2 regions of the Micromonospora sp. NBC_01392 genome follow, and region 1 is predicted to be linked to the other one. Evidence: predicted binding sites of a transcription regulator. Region 1 holds the regulator's gene; the other holds the start of a gene.
The links. The regulator HspR, encoded in region 1, represses chaperone genes until heat shock. The targets are predictions, from matches to a motif close to TTGAGTNNNNNNNACTCAA.
Positions count from the first base shown of each region.

Region 2: the regulator HspR is predicted to act here: its motif matches at 1,456-1,474, upstream of lon (endopeptidase La).

Region 1 covers NZ_CP109549.1:404,177-407,567, reverse strand. Annotated here, with positions in the region: gene OG767_RS01865 (cation:proton antiporter) at 1-433, shown strand, start outside; gene OG767_RS01860 (hypothetical protein) at 605-1,033, shown strand; gene OG767_RS01855 (hypothetical protein) at 1,227-1,433, opposite strand; gene OG767_RS01850 (heat shock protein transcriptional repressor HspR) at 1,703-2,143, opposite strand; gene dnaJ (molecular chaperone DnaJ) at 2,168-3,358, opposite strand.
Region 2 covers NZ_CP109549.1:4,190,355-4,193,745, reverse strand. Annotated here, with positions in the region: gene OG767_RS18270 (hypothetical protein) at 1-504, shown strand, start outside; gene OG767_RS18265 (Lsr2 family protein) at 926-1,273, opposite strand; gene lon (endopeptidase La) at 1,496-3,391, shown strand, end outside.

The DNA.
Region 1 (3,391 bases):
CACCCAGCTGCTGTCGCCGCTGCGGGACCTCTTCGCCGCGGTCTTCTTCGTGTTCTTCGGGCTGGTCACCAACCCGCTGGACATGCCGCCGGTGCTGCTGCCCGCGTTCCTGCTGGCCGTGGTGACCATGGCGACGAAGGTGGCCACCGGCTACCTGGCCGCTCGTCGGGCCGGGATCGCCGAGCCCGGACGCTGGCGGGCCGGCCTGGCGCTCACCCCGCGCGGTGAGTTCTCCATCGTCATCGCCGGGTTGGCCGTGTCGGCCGTCTACCCGGTGGAGCCGAAGCTGGCCGCGCTCGCCACCGCGTACGTGCTGATCACGGTGGTGACCGGTCCGCTGCTCGCCCGGTTGCCGGACACTCCGTGGTTCAAGCAGTGGCTGCGCCGACGCGCCGCCGCCACCCGACCGGTCACGGTGCCGGTGGGCGACTGACCCGAGGCCGGGCCTGATCGGCTGCTCAGCCGGTCCGGCCCGACCAACGGTTGTCAAATTGGTTCCGGGAAGGTCTACCACTGCTCCGCCGAAGCGCGTTAACGTGTCGCCCCAGCAGCCAGGGTCCGCGGGTGGCCGGAGCCCCCGTCAGCGTCAGCGGAAGGTCGGCCGGTGAACGTGCGGGAAGAGACGTTCCACGGCTTCGCCAACCCGGTCGATCCCTCCCCCGCCGAGCTGCGGGCCTGGGCGTACCAACCGGACTCGGTGCCACTGGCCTCCATGCCGCCGGACTGGGACCTGCTGGTCGCCGGTGACCACCTGGTGCAGACGCTGTTCGACCTGGCCATGGACCGGTCCTGCCCGGCCCGCCGGTTCGCGCTGCACTGCCTCTACATCTACGCCGCCGACGGCATCCGGACGAACTTCCGCGCGCACCCGAAACGCCGCTTCCGCAAGCTGGTCGAGCAGGCCGAACGGACCGGCGACGACCTGATGCGCAACTGGGCGCACAACAGCCGGGTGCTGCTCGCCCGCCCGGATCTCTTCGTCTACCGCGACTGGTGCGAGGGCGGCCTGGTCCGCGAGAACCGCCGCCTCTGACCCACCCCGCCCAACCCCCAACCCCCGACCCCACCTCCGCCGTGATCATGAAGTTGACGGCGGTGTCGATCTCCACCGATGCCGCCAACTTCATGATCGCCGGTCAGGGTGGGCCGAGTGGCGTCCGGCCCGCACGAAATGGCGAACGGGCCGGGACCCCCCGTGGGTCCCGGCCCGCACGTCGACGGATCGGTCAGGTCGATCCGCCCTGCTTCTTGCGCCGTTCGTCGTCCCTGGCGCGGTCCACACCGTGGTCGGTCTGGTCGGCGAAGCGCCCTTCCTTGACCTTGTCGCTGAAGCGGCCCTCGGTGACCCGGTCGAACCGCTCCTTGACGTTCTCGGCCACCTTCTCGAGGCGTTCCTCCGCGCGTTCCGCCACTTTCTTCGCCGGTTCCGCCATGGCTCCCCCCGCCAGCCCGGATTCCGTTTCAGGGCTTTCATCCCTGATCGGAAGCCTAGTGGAATCCACTCCGCCGCACTCCCACTTCCGCAACCTCCGGCCGGCACCGGTGGAACGCCATGGAGCCCTCCGCGGCCGGGAGACACCCATGGCGTTCCACCCACTTGCTCTGCAGCCATGGGGGCAAGGGGAGAGACGACGGAAGGCCGGCAACGGCCCCGGGAACAGCGGGGACGTGCCGGCCCTCGAACGAGCGCGAGCAGCAGGTGTCAGCGATCGGGGGTACGGCGGGGACGCCAGACCACGAGCGCGGTGGAGGTGCGGTTGGTGGGCACCAGGTCGCCGCGGGGGAAGCCACCCAGCGACTCCAGCTCGGCGATCCGCCGGTACGCGGCGTCCAGCTCCGCCTCCAGCCGGGCCACCCGCTGCTGCGCCTCCTCCAGCAGCCGCTCCAGCCCGATGATCCGCTTGACCCCGGCCAGGTTGATCCCGTCGTCCTGACTGAGCCGCTGCACCTCGCGCAGCAGCACCACGTCCCGGACGCTGTACCGGCGACCGCCGCCGGCCGCCCGGCCGGGCTGCACCAGGCCCAGCCGGTCGTACTGGCGCAGCGTCTGGGGGTGCATGCCCGCCATCCGCGCCGCCACCGAGATCATCAGAATCTTGGCTTCGTAGGCCGGGTCACCCGAGCCGACGTACTCCTCCGACATGCCCGCTCACCTCCGCTGCCGCCGTCAACTGAATCGACGTACCCGCGCGTCGAGATGTTCCCGCGCGGCGGGCGGGGTCTGTGCCGCGAAGGTCTCCAGCGCCGCCCGCGCCTCGTCCGACACCTTCGCCGGGACCACCACGTCGAGCGTGACCAGCAGGTCACCGGCGCGGCCGTCGTTGCGTACGACGCCCTTGCCGCGGGCCCGCAGCACCCGCCCGGCGGGGGTACCCGGTGGCACCCGCAACGTCACCGTGCCGTCCAGGGTCGGCACCCGCAGGTCGGTGCCGAGCACCGCCTCGGCGTACGTGATCGGGACGTTCAGGGTCAGATCGTCCCCGGTGCGTCCGAACAGCTCGTCCGGGCGCACCTTCACGTGCACGAACAGATCTCCCGCCGGGCCGCCCCGGTCGCCGGGTTCGCCGCGACCGGCCAGTCGGATCCGCTGGCCGTCGGCCACCCCGGCCGGGAAGCGCACGGTCAGCGTGCGGGTCTTGGTGACCCCGCCGGTGCCGTGGCACTCCGGGCACTTCTCCTCGACGATCGTGCCGACGCCCTGGCAGTTGCGGCACGGCTCGGAGAAGCTGAACGACCCCTGGTTGCGGGTGGTCACCCCGGCGCCGTGGCAGACCGGGCAGGCCACCGGCGTGGTACCCGGCTTCGCGCCGTTGCCGTGGCAGGTGTCGCAGACCCCTGGTGCGCGCAGGGTCAGCGGCAGGGTGACGCCGCGGACCGCGTCGGAGAAGTCCAGCGCCACCTCGGCCTCGACGTCCCGGCCCCGGGCCGGACCGCGCGGGCGTGCCCCGCCGCCGGCACCGCCACCGGAGAAGATCGTGCTGAACAGGTCGGTGAAGCCGCCGCCACCGAACCGGGCGTCGCCACCACCGCCGGCACCGCCACCGCCGAACAGGTCGGAGACGTCGAACGGCGCGCCCCCGGACTGGCCCGCGCCGCGGGCGCCGCGCCGGAACGCGCCCGAGCCGAACAGCGACCGCATCTCGTCGTACTCGCGACGCTTCTTCTCGTCGCCGAGCACCGCGTACGCCTCGGAGACGGTCTTGAACCGCTCCTCGGCCCCGGCATCACCGGGGTTGTGGTCCGGATGCGACTCCCGGGCCAGCTTCCGGTACGACTTCTTGATCTCGTCCGAGGAGGCGGACTTGTCCACGCCCAACGCGGCGTAGTAGTCCTTCTCGATCCAGTCCTTGGAACTCACCGGTCCACCCCCTTCCACGGGTCGAATCCCGGT
Region 2 (3,391 bases), 3.3 Mb from region 1:
GAGGCGCACAACGGCTTCCAGAACGGCAACCGTTGCGTGAGCACCGCGTTCGGTGAGGTCGGCGCCGCGGCGAACAACCCGTCGCTGCTCATCACGCAGTTCCCCAACCAGGTGCAGCGCAACCAGCCGTTCACGCTCCGGGTCACCACGAGGAACCTGGTGCGGGACCGCTTCCTCGCCGCCGGGCAGGGCGGCTACTACCTGGAGAGCTCGCTGCTCAACGACCAGGGTCTGGTCCGCGGTCACTTCCACACCGCGTGCCGGATGCTCGGCAGCACCCGGCAGCCCCCGAACCCGCAGGACGTGCCGGCCTTCTTCGTCGCCACCGAGGACGGCCGGGGCGGGTCCCAGCCGGACGACGTGCTGATCCAGATCCCGGGTCTGCCGGACTCGGGCCTGGCCCAGTGCTCGGTCTGGGCCGGCGACGGCTCGCACCGGATCCCGATGATGGAGCGGGCGAACCAGACCCCCGCCATCGACGTGGTGCGCATCCAGGTCAACTGACCCGCACGCCGACGGCCGGAGCCGCCCGGGTACGCCCGGGCGGCTCCGGCCGCTTCGCGGGTGGGTCGGGCCGAGTCGTCGGTGGGCCTTCCGGGCTGGGTCGCCGGTGCCGTCGCCCCGGTGTGCGGCCGGTGGCTCGCCGCCGTCGAGGAAGCACGCGGCGGCGCTGTCCGCCCGACCGTCCGGCGGCCCCCGGGTGCCGGCGACGGGACCCGGGTGGCGGCCCGTGCACCGGCCGCGTCGTCGCTGCGGTCAGCGCGAAAGGCTGGGTACGGCAGGGTCACGCACCGCGCGGTGCGCGCGTCGAGAAAGTTGCTGCCGAGTCGATCGAGCCGGATGAAAATTGTCGACCGAAAAAGCCGGTCGGGGCCCCGCTGATTCCCAGCGTGACCCCGTGGCGCCCGACCGTGAACCGGGAGCCTCAGCGGCTCTTGTACGCCTCCACCACGGAGACCGGGATGCGCCCGCGCTCGGAAATCTCGTAGCCGTTCTTGGCGGCCCATTCGCGGATGGCGCGGTTCTGCTCGCGGTCCATTCCCGAGGTGCTCGGCCGGGTGGCGCGCCGCGCCGCGCGGCCGGCGTCGACTGGTCCGCGGCCGATGCGCCGGCCAGCGTTGATGTACGGGTCCAGCGCTTTACGCAGGACGCCCGCGTTCTCGTCGGAGACGTCGATCGTGTAGGCCACGCCGTCCAGGCTGAACTCGACGGTCCGATCGGCCTTTCCGCCGTCGAGGTCGTCCGTCAGAACGGTGATTACTTTCCTTGCCATCGCCATTACTCCCTGTGTCGGGCGGGGTGTGGCTAAGAGTTTGACCTACCTGGCGGTAATTCCGCAACAATACCCGACACTTTCTATTCGGCGGGTCGGGGTAAACGATGGACCGGCAATAGGGTCGGAGCGGGTGGACGTGGCGTGGGTCACAAGCCGGAACAAGGTGCACGGTTTGTTACTTGAGCCAGACACGCTCAACCAACTGATGGCAGGTGTTCGATGGCAACTCTTCCGGTACTTCCCCTGACCGACGCCGTCCTGCTGCCCGGGATGGTCGTCCCGGTGACCCTCGACCCGACCACCCAGGCCGCTGTCGACGCGGCCCGCGCCACCGGCGACAAGACGCTGCTGGCGGTGCCCCGCATCGACGGCGAGTACGGCTCGGTCGGCGTGGTCGCCACCCTCGAGAAGGTGGGCCGACTGCCCAGCGGCGAACCGGCGGCCGTGGTGCGCGGCATCGCCCGCGCCCGCATCGGCTCCGGCGTGCCCGGCCCGGGTGCGGCGCTCTGGGTCGAGGCGACGACCCTCGACGAACCCGCGCCGGCCGGCCGGGCCCGGGAACTGGCCCGCGAGTACCGCGCGCTGATGACCTCGGTGCTCCAGCAGCGCGGCGCCTGGCAGGTCATCGACGCCATGGAGCGGATGACCGACCTCTCCGAGCTGGCCGACTCGGCCGGCTACGCGCCCTGGCTCAGCCTGGCGCAGAAGACCGAGCTGCTCGCCGCGCCGGACGTCACCGCCCGGCTGGAGCTGCTGGTCGGCTGGGTGAAGGAGCACCTGGCCGAGCAGGAGGTCACCGAGCAGATCAACACCGATGTCCGGGAAGGGCTGGAGAAGTCCCAGCGGGAGTTCCTGCTCCGGCAGCAGCTCGCCGCGATCCGCAAGGAACTCGGCGAGGACGAGCCGGACGGCTCCGCCGACTACCGGGCCCGGGTCGAGTCCGCCGACCTGCCGGACAAGGTCCGCGAGGCGGCCCTGCGCGAGGTCGGCAAGTTGGAGCGGGCCAGCGACGCCTCGCCCGAGGCGGGCTGGATCCGTACCTGGCTGGACACGGTCCTGGAGATGCCGTGGAGCACGCGTACCGAGGACAACACCGACCTGGCCGCGGCCCGGGCGGTGCTCGACGCGGACCACGCCGGCCTGGCCGACGTGAAGGACCGCATCCTGGAGTACCTCGCGGTGCGCAACCGCCGCGCGGAGCGCAACCTCGGCGTGGTCGGCGGACGCGGCTCCGGCGCGGTGCTCGCCCTGGCCGGCCCGCCCGGCGTCGGCAAGACCAGCCTGGGCGAGTCGGTGGCCCGGGCGCTGGGTCGCACCTTCGTCCGGGTCTCGCTCGGCGGGGTGCGGGACGAGGCCGAGATCCGGGGCCACCGGCGCACCTACGTCGGCGCGCTGCCCGGCCGCATCGTGCGGGCGCTGCGTGAGGCCGGCTCGATGAACCCGGTCGTGCTGCTCGACGAGGTCGACAAGCTGGCCGTCGGCTACTCCGGCGACCCGGCGGCGGCCCTGCTGGAGGTGCTCGACCCGGCGCAGAACCACACCTTCCGTGACCACTACCTCGAGGTCGACCTCGACCTGTCCGACGTGCTCTTCCTGGCCACCGCCAACGTGGTGGAGAACATCCCCGGCCCGTTGCTGGACCGGATGGAGCTGGTCACGCTGGACGGCTACACCGAGGACGAGAAGGTGGCCATCGCCCGGGACCACCTGCTGCCCCGGCAGCAGGAGCGGGCCGGGCTGACCGCCGACGAGGTGACCGTCGCCGACGAGGCGCTGGCGCTGATCGCCGGGGAGTACACCCGGGAGGCCGGCGTCCGGCAGCTCGAACGGGCGCTGGCGAAGATCCTGCGCAAGGTGACCGTGGCGTTGGCGTCCGACCCGGCGCCGGTCCGCGTCGACACCGCCACCCTGGCCCGCTACCTGGGTCGGCCCAAGTTCACCCCGGAGTCGGCCGAACGTACGGCGGTGCCCGGCGTGGCCACCGGCCTGGCCGTCACCGGCGCGGGCGGGGACGTGCTCTTCATCGAGGCGACCAGCATGGAGGGCGAGCCGGGCCTGACCCTCACCGGTCAGCTCGGGGACGTGATGAAGGAGTCGGCGCACATCGCGCTGTCC